Regions from separate parts of the Mesorhizobium sp. M1A.F.Ca.IN.022.06.1.1 genome, predicted to be linked through region 2. Evidence: riboswitches for the same ligand, from Rfam matches in the RefSeq annotation. Region 2 holds a riboswitch; each other region holds the start of a gene.
The links. A riboswitch is a leader RNA that binds a small molecule or an ion and turns the genes downstream of it on or off. The one in region 2 is predicted to bind cobalamin.

Region 1 (4,356 bases), 920 kb from region 2:
TGCTGCGCGGAGTTCTCGAAACCGGCGAAACCTTCTCGGCCAGGGACCGGCCTTTCTACATCGAACGATCCGGCCTGGTCGGCGAGACGGTCTATTTCGACATCTCCTATTCCGCAGTGCGGGCGCAGGACGGCACGGTCGAAGCCGTGCTCTGCATCGTTTCGGAGACCACGGCCCGGGTGCTGGCGGCAGCAAAGGTGCGCGAAAGCGAGCAGCGGTTTCGCGCGCTGGTCAATGCCAGCTCCGACGTGGTTTACCGGATGAGCCCGGACTGGCAGGAAATGCATGAGCTGGACGGCCGCGGCTTCCTGTCGAGCGCCCAGGGGCCGGCGATCCGCTGGCGCGACGAATACCTGTTCCCGGAAGACCAGGCGAGCATCCAGGCGGCGATCGAGCGCGCCATCATGGAGCGCGGCGTGTTCGAGCTCGAGCACAGGGTGCGGCGCGCCGACGGGTCCGCCGGCTGGACCACCTCACGGGCAATCCCGATCGTCGATGACACTGGCAGCATCCTGGAATGGTTCGGCATGGCGGCCGACATCACCGAAAAACGGGCGAGCGAACAGCAGATCCAGCTTCTGATGCGCGAGGTGAACCACCGCGTCAAAAACCAGTACGCCGTGATCCTTTCCATGATCCGCGAGACGAGCAAGCGCGCGACCGACCCGCGCGCGTTCGAACACCAGATCCGCGAACGCATCATGGCGCTGTCGCGCTCGCACGACCTTTTGGTGCTGAACGACTGGCGCGGCGCAGGCATGGCCGACCTTGTGCGGGAACATCTGCGGCCGTTCGGACACGAAGAGCGAATCTCGCCTTGCGGGCCGGACGTGACGTTGCGGCTGAACGCGGTGCAGAACATCGGCATGGCGCTGCATGAGCTGGGCACCAACGCGACGAAATACGGCGCCCTGGCCGGCGACGCCGGAACCGTGCGAATGGACTGGCGGGTAGCCCCGGCCCCCGAAGGCAGCGATTTCGAGCTGGTCTGGGAGGAACATTTTTCCGAACCTGCCGCGGCCGCCGATGCCGAGCCGCACAAAGGCTTCGGCAGCGTCGTTCTCCAGCGCGTCGTCCCCACCAGCCTCTCCGGCAGCGCCTCCATGGAACGGCTGCCCGGCCTCGTTCGCTGGACGCTCTCGGCGCCGCTCGCCAACGTGGTCGTCGCCGGCGGGGCGGAGCTCGACCCCGATGAGCAGATCGCCGGGCTGACGTGAGGCCGGTTGCATCCTGGGAGACCGAACAGGGCGGCTCGCCGCCACGTCGGAAGCTCGCTGGCGCCGCCGAGCCCTCGCCGTAGCGCCGTACGCCGAATGGCTTGCGCTGCTCCCATTTTTGCTTTCCCCTTCCCCGCTTTTTTAGAACAGAAAAGCGCCAGCTTTTCTGTTCTGGACTCTGGATATTTGGACTGGATACTGGCTTATGGATTATGGGACTTATCCCAGGCCTTAACCCCTGGCTTATCCAAGCGCAGAATTCCGTCACACTTCCAAAGGCTTGGGCTACGGGTCCTCAGCATGCCTTTGAAGCGCGTGCGCACGGGCCGGCTATCTCCTGTTGCTGTCTGGCCAACAGTGAACAAAATAGGAACAAAAATGTCAAGGCGAGCACCGCTGACGGGGCGGCGATCGACCTTTGCCGTCATCGGCTTCCCGATGCCGAGGCATTCAAGGAGGCAGGCTGGCAGCCCGCCGGCGTCTGATGGCAGAGAGATGCGGCTGGTCTGCTGCAGCCAGCCGCAGCCGGCGGTTTATGAATTCTTTGCTGCGGATGCGCTCTCCACATCATCCAGCCCCTTGGCCTTGTAGACGAGGTAGGAGATCGCCCAGGCGGCGATGAAGATGCCGATAATGGCGAAGCCCAGATTGTTGAAATTGTCGTTGAGCGTGCCGACGCCGTTCCAGAAGCCGCCCGACAGACCGAGCTTGTCACCGATCAGGCCGAGCGCCTCGATGCCGCCGATCAGTACTGCGACAAGGACCGACACCAGGGTGATCGTCATGTTGTAGTACAGTTTGCGGATCGGCTTGACGAAGGCCCACTCATAGGCGCCGAGCATCATCACACCATCGGTCGTGTCGACCAGTGACATACCGGCCGCGAAAAGCACCGGGAAGACCAGAATGGCTTCGAACGGCACGCCCTTGGCCGCTTGTGCCGCGGACACGCCGAACATGGCGACTTCGGTCGCGGTGTCGAAGCCAAGGCCGAAGAGGAAACCAAGTGGGAACATGTGCCAGCTCTGCGACACCAGCCGGAACATCGGGCGGAAGACGCGGGCCAGGAAGCCGCGATTGTTGAGCAGCAGGTCCAGGTCCTCCTCGACAAACGCCTCACCGGCCCGCACCCGCCGATAGCTTCTGTAGATCGAGAACAAGATGACGATGTTCATCGCCGCGATGGCGAGCAGGAAGAGTGCGGAAACGCCGGTACTGATCGTGCCGCCAATCTCCTGAAAGCTCTGGAAGCGGCCGAGCAGGGACGTTGCCGCCGCGATAGCCGCAGCGACGATGACGACGATCGTCGAATGGCCGAGTGCGAAAAAGAAGCCGACGGAGACCGGCCGTTTGCCGTTCTGCATCAGCTTGCGCGTGACATTGTCGATGGCCGCTATGTGGTCGGCATCGACGGCATGGCGCAAGCCGAGGCCATAAATGACGAGAGCGACGCCAAGCAATGTCGGCTTGTCGTGGAAGGCGACGAAAGCCCACAGCCACGCCCCGACGTTGAGAATGGCGAGCGCCCCGTAGATTGTAATCAGCCTGGCCTTCAGGTCCGGCGCGGTTTTGTTCAGCATTTTCGATAGTTGGGTCAGCATGGTTCTGCCTTTGACGTTGCCTGTCATCGCAGGGAACTCGCCCCGCCCTCCGGCCAGGCGCGCACACCGGATCACCCCGTCCGATGTTCTGCTTTGACGTCCATGATGGCAGGTCTCCTGGCTCGCGGATTCCCGCCGCTTTCGCCTTCCCGGCCCATGCAGCCAGTGGCATCGTGAAACCGGCATGCCGCTTACAGTTGCGGGGGCAGCCACGGCTTTGGATTTCTCCGCACCGCGTTCCCTTTTGATCCCCGAAGGGAACCATCAGCGCGAATTCGCCACACCGCGATTGGTCAGTCAATCGACAACTCCGCCGGCCAGCCGCCTCTCACGCCATCGTGACGAGATCGCCGCGCCCCCCTCACACCCCCAGCGTCGGCTCGGTATTCACCTCCAGCGCCTCTTCCGCCTCGTCCTCTTCGCCAAGCACGTCGCCCTTCACCGGCAGCGCCTGGCCGATCCAAATCGGGTCGATAAGGTGGTCGCGCTTGGGGTTGGTGGTGTTGGGATGGATGAGGATGCTCAGGCCGCCATGGTTCAGCATCAGCCAGGGAACCAGCGTGGCAAAGATCTCGGTGGCGAAGGAGACCTGGTACATGGCTTGCTGGTGCGGGCCGACCGGCTCGTCGCGCCAATTGCCCAGGCGCACGCGGAAACGCTCTGCGATGCGATCGCGAAGCCATTCGGCGTGCTGCCGCTCGGCCTCCCCGCCGTAGTAGATATGGGCGTGATAGCTCGCGATCTCGGCGATCGGCCTGACTTCGTTCATCGCGATGCTCCCCTTCGATGATTTTTTTGCGCCCGGCGGAACTCTAGCCGAAGCGCGGGCGCCTTGTCTGCAGCCGGCCGAGGTCCGCGCCTACGGTCGGCAGGGTTATCGGATATGGCGCTCCCCCGCTCCGTCTCGGCTGCGCCGAGCCACCTCTCCCGTCCACCTTGTGGGGGCGAGGAATTGCCAAACCGCCGAGGTTGCAACCGGCAGGAAGGATGGCAACGGCCGTTCTGCCTTTGCCCTAAATCACCGCGGTGACCGCGCCCTTCGCATTTAGGCGACAGCCGACTTTCGCCTGCCTCACTTCGATGCCGCCTCGCCCGTCATAGTCTATGCGCACCTCGATCGGCGCGTTGAGCCCGCTTCGGCGTTGACGCAAGGGGCCGGCGCTGACCGTGTAAACACGCACGGCGCCGAGGGGCTTGGCGGCCGCCGCGATCGCGGCGCGACAGGCGCGCACTACGGCGGCCGGCGTGCCGGGTATCGCCTTCGGAGGTGACAGCGGCGCGATGCGATAGCCTTTGGTGACCCGCCGGAGGTCGCCGCCGGCGGATCTGGAGGGCCTCAGCACTGGAGGCAGCACAATGGTCTGCGTCGCGCTTTTGGCCAAAGCAGGGGCTGTCGGCACCGCGGCCGGGTTCTGCGCAGAGGCAGCCGATCCGCTGACGGCGGAAGGATCGTCGCCCGCGGCGGCGCCGCCCACGCTTGTCGACACGCCTGTGCTGGTGCTGCCCAGATTGCCGCCGGCATTGACGCCGAGCGATCC
Region 2 (4,356 bases):
CACCGAGGTGTGTTGAGATTCAGGTCAGACCGAGCCGAAAATGGCGGGTTCCGAGAACCGGACCGGAGCGTACTTGAAGGACGTGAGCACCGGAACCGCAGAAAGCCGCGTTTGCAGGCGGCCTCACCTGAATATCAATACACCTCACTCGGCGTCGAGCGGCTCCGTTCCAACCGGCTTGCCGTCGCGCGAGAGCCTGATCTTCTCGACCTTGTCCTCGGCGGCCTTGAGCAAGCGGTCGCAATGAGCCTTCAGCGCCTCGCCGCGCTCGTAGATCTTGATCGACTGGTCGAGCGGAACGTCGCCGCGCTCCAGATCATCGACGATCTTCTCCAGCGCGTCGAGCGCCTGTTCGAAGCTCATCGCCTTGACGTCTTGGTTAGCTTCATCAGCCATCATTCATCCCTTCATCAGCCGCCCGACATGGGCGGCGACCGAAAATGCCAATCCTTGCAGATCGTAACCGCCCTCCAGCAGGCTGACGAGCCGGTTGCCGCTGTGGCGCCCGGCGCGCTCCATCAGCTGGCCGGTCGCCCAGTCGAAATCATCCTCGGTCAGGTTGATCGCGGCCAGCGGATCGCGATGGTGCGCATCGAAACCGGCGGAAATGATGATCAGATCCGGCTGGAAGGCGTCGATCGACGGCAGCACGCGCGACAGGAAGGCGTCGCGGAACGTGTCGCTGCCGGTGCTCGGCGCAAGCGGCGCGTTGACGATGTTGCCGGCGCCGGTCTCGCTCTTGGCACCGGTGCCCGGATAAAGCGGCATCTGGTGGGTCGAGCAATAGAGCACCGACGGATCGTCCCAGAAAATGTCCTGCGTGCCGTTGCCGTGATGCACATCCCAATCGACGATGGCGACGCGCTCGGCCAGATGCTTCTCCTGCGCATAACGGGCGGCGATCGCCGCGGTGTTGAACAGGCAAAAGCCCATCGCGGTCGCTTTTTCGGCGTGATGGCCGGGCGGACGCGCGGCAACGAAGACATTGGCGGCACGGCCCTCGAACACATCGTCGACGGCGGCGTTCGCCGCGCCGATCGCCGTCACCGCGGCCTGCCAGCTTTTCGGGCTGGCGCTGGTGTCGGCATCGATCGAGACGATCCCCGTCTCGGGAATCGCAGCGCGGACACGGCCGACGAAATCCTCCGGATGCGCGTAAAGGATAGTCGCCTCGTCGCCTTCCGGCGCCTCGACGCGGTCGAGGGCCGAAAAAGCCTCGTCGTCGAGCACGCGCTCGATGGCGCGCAAACGGTCGGGCCGCTCGGGGTGGCCGGGCGGCGTGAGGTGTTCCAGGAATACCGGATGAGTGTAAAGACGAGTGGTCATGGCGCCTAATCTAGGCACCTGTCGCACGGATAGCCATGTTTCAGCGCCGAATGATTGGGGAAATCGCGCCCAATCGTGTCGCTGGCGGCATTGGCCCGGCTTCGGCTTCGCGATAAGGTCGCGTCGCTGCCTGGTGCCCGCAACGCGGGAGAATCGGGAACACGGTTGAAATCCGTGGCGTGCCCAACGCTGTGAGGGGGACCGCGCCGGCAAACGCCACTGTCCCAGACGGGAAGGCGCCGGATGCGGGTCGATCCCGAGCCAGAAGACCGGCCCGGCAGACATGGTCATCCGCATGGTCAGGCGGAGGACTGCTTATCGCAAGGGGACAAGCGATGCAGGCACGAACAGCCGCCGCCGGCGGCGATGACTTTGACCAATTGGCGCGCGACGCCGTCTACCGGGCCATGTTCACCCGGCGCGACGTGCGCAGCCATTTCCTTGCCGACGATCTCGACGACAGCGTTTTGGCGCGGCTGCTCACCGCGGCACACCACGCGCCGTCGGTCGGCTACATGCAGCCCTGGAACTTCATCATCATCCGGGACGCCACAAGGCGGCGGCAGGTGCGCGACCTGTTTTTGGCCGCGCGCGAACAGGAACTGCCGGCGATCGAGGCGGACCGGCAGGCGCTCTACCGCAAGCTGAAGCTCGAGGGCATCTGCGAAAGCGCGCTCAACCTGTGCATCACCTGCGACCGCCAGCGCTCGAAGAACTCGCCGCTCGGGCGCTGGCACAATCCGGAGATGGACCTCTACAGCACCGTCTGCGCGGTGCAGAATTTCTGGCTCGCGGCGCGGGCGGAAGGCGTCGGGGTCGGCTGGGTGAGCATCATCGAGCCCGAAGCGCTGAAGCGACTGCTGTCGATCCCCGAGCACGTCACGCCGATCGCCTATCTCTGCGTCGGCCGCGTCTCGGAATTCGCTCCAAGGCCCGACCTCGAAGCGCATGGCTGGGGCAAGCGCCTGCCGCTGCCCGAGCTGGTGATGAGCGAGACCTTTTGCGGCGCCGGCGAGGCGCCGCTCAAATCGGCGATCGCTCGTCTCGGAGAACGATTAAAGCCTTAGAACCGCTCGGCGTTCCATAGACCCGCCCCAACCGCAACGCGCCATCGCGCTTCGCGTTTGCGCAATGGCGCATTGGAAATGCCTGACCGTCGTTGCCCGCTCAGAAAACCGGGGATTGTTCGCGCATCGCTCGACAACGTGACGGTTCTTCCTGGCGTGATTGGGCCGGATCTCCGCACTCGCTTCCTCACGGCTAACCCTGTGCCAAGCGATGTCGTTCTCGGGCTTCAACGTCTGGCGAATTCACCGGCGTTCGCAATTAAATTCTGTCTTCTCATGTGAATAGGCAGATTGAGCTGGGCTACGGCGCTTATTGTCGGGCGATAGATGAGACCCGGCGTGTTCCCATGAATTTTTTTGCAATAGATCGGTCCGCCGAACATGAGGACGAAGCGGAATGGGAGCGCATCCGCGCAAAATACCCGCCGCAAGAACCATTCCTCAACTTGAACAACGCCGCGGTCAGTCCCCCACCGACTGTTGTCGAGGAAGCGACGGTTGACGCCTACCGCTTCATCAGTCGCAATCCCGACTACAATATGTGGAGCAAGCTCGACACAGCACTTCCTCATATCAAACGCGAGCTGGCGGAACTGATCGATTGCAGCCCCGGAGAGATCGCGCTGAACCGGAATTCGTCGGAGGGTCTTTCGACAGCGATCTTCGGAATACCGCTGACTAAGGGCGATCAAGTGCTGATCTCGCCTTGGGACTACCCCAGCGTTCGTGCGGGCTGGCTGCAGCGGCAACAGCGCGAGGGCATCGAGGTTGTAAACTGCACCTTCGACCTCATGGACAGCGACGACGACATCATCGAATCCTATGTTCAGGCGATGACCCCGCGTACCCGCGTCCTGCAGCTGACCCACATGTACCACTGGAACGGGCGTGTCCTGCCGGTGAACCGGCTCTGCGAAATCGCGCGGGAGCGCGACATCATGACTGTCGTCGACGGTGCCCAGACTTTTGCTCAGATGCCGGTCAGCTTCCGCGAACTCGATTGCGATTTTTTTGTCACCAGCCTGCACAAGTGGCTCGGTGCTCCTATCGGCAACGGGATGCTGGTCGTCAGCGAACGCCGGATCGATACCACCTGGCCATTGCTTGCACCTTTCGACCAGCCCGCGGTGCACATAGACAGGTTCGACCATTGGAATCTCGGCACCTACAATTCCGCTGTCCAGGCAGGAATCGCGCCCGCAATTCAATTCCACAAGGCGATCGGCGCGGAACGGATGCATGCGCGACTGCGCGAACTCACCCGATATTGGGTAGGTCTCGTCCAGGACATTCCCGGTTTCAGGCTCCATACGCCGACCGACACGGACAGCCTCGCTGCGATAAGTCTGTTTTCGATCGACAGCATCGACATGCAAGAACTCGAGCGCGACCTTCGCGAGAAACACCAGGTCCACGTGAAATACCGCAAGGTCGAGCACGTCGAGGGTTTGCGGGTTTCGCCACACATTTACATGCTTAAGCGCGATCTTGATGCCTTTGTCGCCGCGCTGCGAAGCGCTGTGGAGTGAACCGACGAATTTTCTCTGGCTGTGCCCGACCTTAGCCGTCTGCTGTCTGGCGAATAGCGTTTTCGCAGTCGAGGGGTGCAGGATGGCAGCGCCGCTATTTGCGCTTAAAGCTGCCCAGGCCTGCACCCTGACAAGAGTTCAATAGTTTCGCTCAAGGCGGTGAGCGTGGTCTGCATTTTTGAGGTCGATCAATGCGCCAAGTCTACGTGAGTGGATCCTATCTACCGGAAAGCGAGGCCCGTATCTCGGTCTTCGATCGGGGCTTCCTGTTCGCCGACGGAGTCTATGAGGTCACGCTCGTTCTTGATGGCAAGCTCGTCGATTTTGCCAGTCACATGGCGCGCCTGCGGCGATCGCTCCGTGAGCTCGATATGCCGTTCTCCCTGACCGAAGCAGATCTTTTGAAGATCCACAGGGAGCTCATTGGACAGAAC
Region 3 (4,356 bases), 2.2 Mb from region 2:
CAGGCAGCCTCGGCGGCGGCAATGTCGCGCTTCAGGTCCTGCGTCTCCCAGGTGAAGCCCTCGCCCATCGCGTGCCAGACGACGCGATCGCCAAAGGCGGCGAAGGCATCCTTCTCGCCCGTGTGCCATTTGCCTTTGATGAACTGGACGACGCCGACGCGCTTGCCGTAGCCGAGCATCCTCAGCGCCAGGCCGAACGCAGCCGTGGTCTTGCCCTTGCCCGGCCCCGTATTGACGATCAGCAGTCCCTTCTCGATCGTCTTGCCGGCCACCTCGGCATCCTGCACCGCCTTGCGCTTGGCCATCTTGGCTCGATGGCGTTCGGCATCCTTGTCGTCGATGATCGTGTCTTTGATCTCGCCCATGTCACTTCACCTTGAGCGGCAGCCCCGCCACCATCATCAGCACGCTGTCGGCGACAGCCGCGACCTGCTGATTGAGCCGCCCGGCGGCGTCGCGGAACCGGCGCGCCAGCGCATTGTCCGGCACGATGCCGAGCCCGACTTCGTTAGACACCACAAACCACGGTCCGCGCGGCTGCGAAAGCACATCCGAGAGCCGCCGGCACTCGGCCTCGATATCGTGGTCCGCCAGCATATGATTGCTCAGCCACAATGTCAGGCAATCGATAAGCACCGGCTGGTGATCGGGCAAGGCGTCGAGCGCGCCGACCAGGTCGAGCGGCGCATCGACGGTGACCCAGCCTTTGCCGCGGCGCGAGCGATGCAGCGCGATGCGCTCGCGCATCTCCTCGTCATAGGCCTGCGCGGTGGCGATATAGGCCCAAGGCGACGGGCTTGCCGCCACCAGGCACTCGGCATGCGCGCTCTTGCCGGAGCGCGCACCGCCGATGATGAAGGTCAGATGGCCGTCCGCGCGATCAGGCAAAGCTGTCGCGCAGGCTGGTCGATGTACCGGTGATGCGCCCGCGCACCACACCGACGGCCGCACCGAGCACCAGCCAGAAGACCAGATCGGTGAGGGTCACCGCCACCACGAACTGATGGTGCAGCCCCTCGGGAATCGCCGTCTCGAAGCTGACGGGCTGCGGCGCGCCGACTACGTGCGGAGCGACGATCAGCACGACCGCCAGAATTGCCAAGGGCAGCGACTTGCGAAAGGCGATCAATCCAAGGCCGACCGCGGTTGCGGCCACCGTCGAAATCCACCAGATCTGGCGCGGCAGAAGTTCCGCCGCCGGCATGGCCGGCAGTTCCGGCGGCAGGCCGAGGCCGGGCGCGAGCGTGAAAACCGCAAAACCGGCAAGGCCCCAGAACACGCCCTGGCGCCAGCTGCCGATGCCACCGGCGAATTCCGACACCGCGACCAGGATCAGTGCGAAGCCGATGCCGGTGACGATGTTTGCGACAACGTTGAAGGCGAAGCGCTCGAAGCCGTCGGCCGGAGCCCAGCCCTCGTCCTCGGTCGGAGCCGCCGCTTCCGTCGACGCAGGAGCGGCGCTGCTCATCGCATTGCCCGCCGGTTCGGCCGAGCTCATGGCAGTGCCAGTTCCAGTGTTGGCGGCATGGTCGTGGTGATGACCGCCGCCCGCCTTTTCATAGACTTCCGCTTTGAGGATCAGCGGCACTGTCGCATAGGCCTGCATGCAGGCAAGCGCGATGCCCGCCACGAGCCCTGCGATCGCCGCGACGAACACGACGTTGCGAAACAGATTCATGATATCGGGCCTTCGTCAGTGGCAGGGAAAAGCCATCGAGTGACGATAGTCGTGGGCAGCGTTGTGGATCGCATCGATGTGCGAGAAGCCGACGAAACCGACGACGAAAATGCCGAGCAGCGCGGCGAGAGCCAGCTGCATGATGCGCGACTGCGAGGAGACGGAGGCGCCGAGGGCGACGGAAGCGGTATTCATGTCTTGTCCTTTCGCCCTCCACCCGAGGGCATCGAAGTCAACTTTCCTGTCGCCGGCAGGTCTCCTGGCTCGCGGATTCGCACCCTTCCCCACCTTCCCGAGGACAAACCTCAGTGGTCTATGGAGAGGACTACCGCACACAGTTGCGGGGGCAGCCACGGCTTAGGGCAAAGACTCCACCCTCACCGCATTCCCTCTTGGCTCCAAAAACGGAACCGACGACGCCAGCGACTATAGGCAGAATCGTCGCGACCGGCAAACCAAATTCCGTCACGCCGCAGCGTGATTGCGGCACCGGTTTCGGACTAAGATCCGGCGATCCGCTCGGCGACGAGCTTCTGCAATCGCCACAAATGGCGGTCGTGAATACCGCGCTGTTCGAGGTTCTTCACCGTGTTGTAGAGATAGTCGGCGCCTGAACCCCAGTGGCCGCACGAGGTCGCCAGCCTTTCGACCACCTCGTCTTCGTTGAGTGGGCCGGCATAGGTCGTGCCTTTGCGATTGATGACGAAGGCAAGCGCTCTCAACGGCCCCTTGTCGGTTGCGAGTTGCAGCAGGCGCGGCCGGTAGCTGGTCGGCTTCAGCGTCATCTCGCGGCGAAAAAGCCTGTCCAGCGCCTGCCGGCGGTCACCACCGTTCAGGCGGAAAGCAACGCCCTTGCATTGGCCGCCACGATCCAGCGCCATCATCAGGCCGGGGCTTTGCTTGGTGCCGCGCCAGCGCGTCATCTTCATGCAGAAGGAGCGATGCCAGCCGCGAGCCACGGCGACGCGCTCCTCAAAATGCTCGATTTCCGGTTTCCAGATCAGCGAGCCGTAGCCGAACAGCCAGAGAGGCTCGGTTGCAGGTAGCTCGGCCTCGAATGCATCCAGCATGGCTTCATAGTCGCTGTCCACGAGATGCTCGGCATCCGGGTCGGGCCCCGGGTCATCGACCGCGCGAAAACAGCGGGCGACCAGTTCCACGGTCAGCGACATCGTTCTTGCAGGCATACTTTGCAATCCTGGGCAGCCGGCGAAACCGCAGGCGATTACGAAGTGACCTTAAGGGCAGCACCCGGAAGCGACAATGGCCGCGCAATTGACAACGGTCCTGCCCGGGTGTCGGCTGTCATCAGCCAAGGGGAGCCGCTCATGCAGCCAAATCCTAGCGAACACAGCCGCTACAATGGCCTCACCAGCCTCGAGCCGACGTTGCCTGCAAGCGCCTATCGGGAAGCCGACGCTTACCGGCTCGATCTCGAAGCGATCTGGTATCGGAGCTGGCTCATGGTTTGCCGCGAAGCCGATCTCGCGGAACCTCTTGCCTTTCGAACCGCGCGTATCGGCTCGCAGGAGGTCGTCGTGCTGCGCGACGAGGCCGGGAGCTTGCGCGCCTTCCACAACACCTGCCGGCATCGCGGCTCGCAGCTCTGCCTGGAAAGCGAAGGGCGGCTGAAGGCAAGGCTGCTCACCTGCCCCTACCACGCCTGGTCCTATTCGCTGCGCGGCGATCTCGTCCGTGTCCCATCGAAATCGCTGCCCGAAGGCTTCGACAAGGAAAATTATCCGCTCTACCGGGTGGCGCTGTCAGTGTGGCGCGGCTTCGTCTTCATCAATCTCGCAGAGGATCCCGATGGCTCGGGGGAAGCCTCCTTCGACTCCGCCTCCCGCGATCTTTCGAACTGGCCGCTGGAGACGCTCGTCCCCGGGCACCGGCTCACCAAGGTGATGAACTGCAACTGGAAAATCTTCTGGGAGAACTTCAACGAATGCCTGCATTGCCCGGGCGTGCACAAGGACCTGTCGCGGCTGGTGCCGATCTATGGGCGCGGCCTGATGGCGAGGCATGACGATCCGGAATGGGCGCGCTATGCGGATAATGATGCTCCGGAGTTTTCCGGCGGCCTACGCGCCGGCGCCGAGACCTGGTCGCGCGACGGACGCGTCCATGGGCCGGTCTTTGCCGGGCTGACGCCGGCCGAGCGAGCCGCCGGCCAGACCTACGCTACCTCGCTGCCCTCGATGTTCGTCGTCGGCCATGTCGACTATGTCCGCACGGTGCGTCTCGCCCCGCTCGGGCCGGAGCAGACGGAACTCACCGCCGAATGGCTGTTCGCGCCCGATGCCCTGGCACAAACCGATATCGACAACATCGTCGCCTTCGGCGCGCAGGTGCTGGAGGAGGACGCCGCGATCTGCGAGATCAACCAGAAGGGCATGCACTCGATCCGCCACCAGGCCGGCGTGCTGATGCCCGAGGAGTACGATTTGCGCCGCTTCCACGAGTGGGTGCGTGGGCGCCATGCCGCGTTGCAGCCGGTCAAAACGACTTCGGCAGATAGCGCCAGGTGAAGAAGCCACAGAAGGCGGCCAACAGGCCGAGCGTGACGAACACCGAGCCGAGACCGAAGAAGGAGAGCACCACCGAATAGACCAGCGGCGGCGTCAGCTCGGAGAAATCGAGATAGGTTCGGTAGACAGCCGCCATCTGCGCTCGTTCAT

Region 1: another riboswitch for cobalamin. It lies ahead of EJ078_RS02595 (HoxN/HupN/NixA family nickel/cobalt transporter); the one in region 2 lies ahead of bluB (5,6-dimethylbenzimidazole synthase).
Region 3: another riboswitch for cobalamin. It lies ahead of EJ078_RS26340 (CbtB domain-containing protein); the one in region 2 lies ahead of bluB (5,6-dimethylbenzimidazole synthase).

The regions. Positions count from the first base shown of each region.
Region 1 covers NZ_CP034455.1:527,170-531,525, forward strand. Annotated here, with positions in the region: gene EJ078_RS02590 (HWE histidine kinase domain-containing protein) at 1-1,217, shown strand, start outside; gene EJ078_RS02595 (HoxN/HupN/NixA family nickel/cobalt transporter) at 1,751-2,797, opposite strand; cobalamin riboswitch at 2,908-3,099, opposite strand; gene EJ078_RS02600 (DOPA 4,5-dioxygenase family protein) at 3,180-3,587, opposite strand; gene EJ078_RS02605 (hypothetical protein) at 3,832-4,356, opposite strand, start outside.
Region 2 covers NZ_CP034455.1:1,445,273-1,449,628, forward strand. Annotated here, with positions in the region: gene EJ078_RS07185 (exodeoxyribonuclease VII small subunit) at 145-396, opposite strand; gene EJ078_RS07190 (histone deacetylase family protein) at 400-1,326, opposite strand; cobalamin riboswitch at 1,441-1,619, shown strand; gene bluB (5,6-dimethylbenzimidazole synthase) at 1,662-2,393, shown strand; gene EJ078_RS07200 (aminotransferase class V-fold PLP-dependent enzyme) at 2,741-3,922, shown strand; gene EJ078_RS07205 (D-amino-acid transaminase) at 4,114-4,356, shown strand, end outside.
Region 3 covers NZ_CP034455.1:5,542,844-5,547,199, reverse strand. Annotated here, with positions in the region: gene cobO (cob(I)yrinic acid a,c-diamide adenosyltransferase) at 1-365, opposite strand, end outside; gene cobU (bifunctional adenosylcobinamide kinase/adenosylcobinamide-phosphate guanylyltransferase) at 367-888, opposite strand; gene EJ078_RS26345 (CbtA family protein) at 881-1,678, opposite strand; gene EJ078_RS26340 (CbtB domain-containing protein) at 1,694-1,873, opposite strand; cobalamin riboswitch at 1,910-2,108, opposite strand; gene EJ078_RS26335 (gamma-glutamylcyclotransferase) at 2,179-2,865, opposite strand; gene EJ078_RS26330 (aromatic ring-hydroxylating dioxygenase subunit alpha) at 3,007-4,206, shown strand; gene EJ078_RS26325 (MFS transporter) at 4,175-4,356, opposite strand, start outside.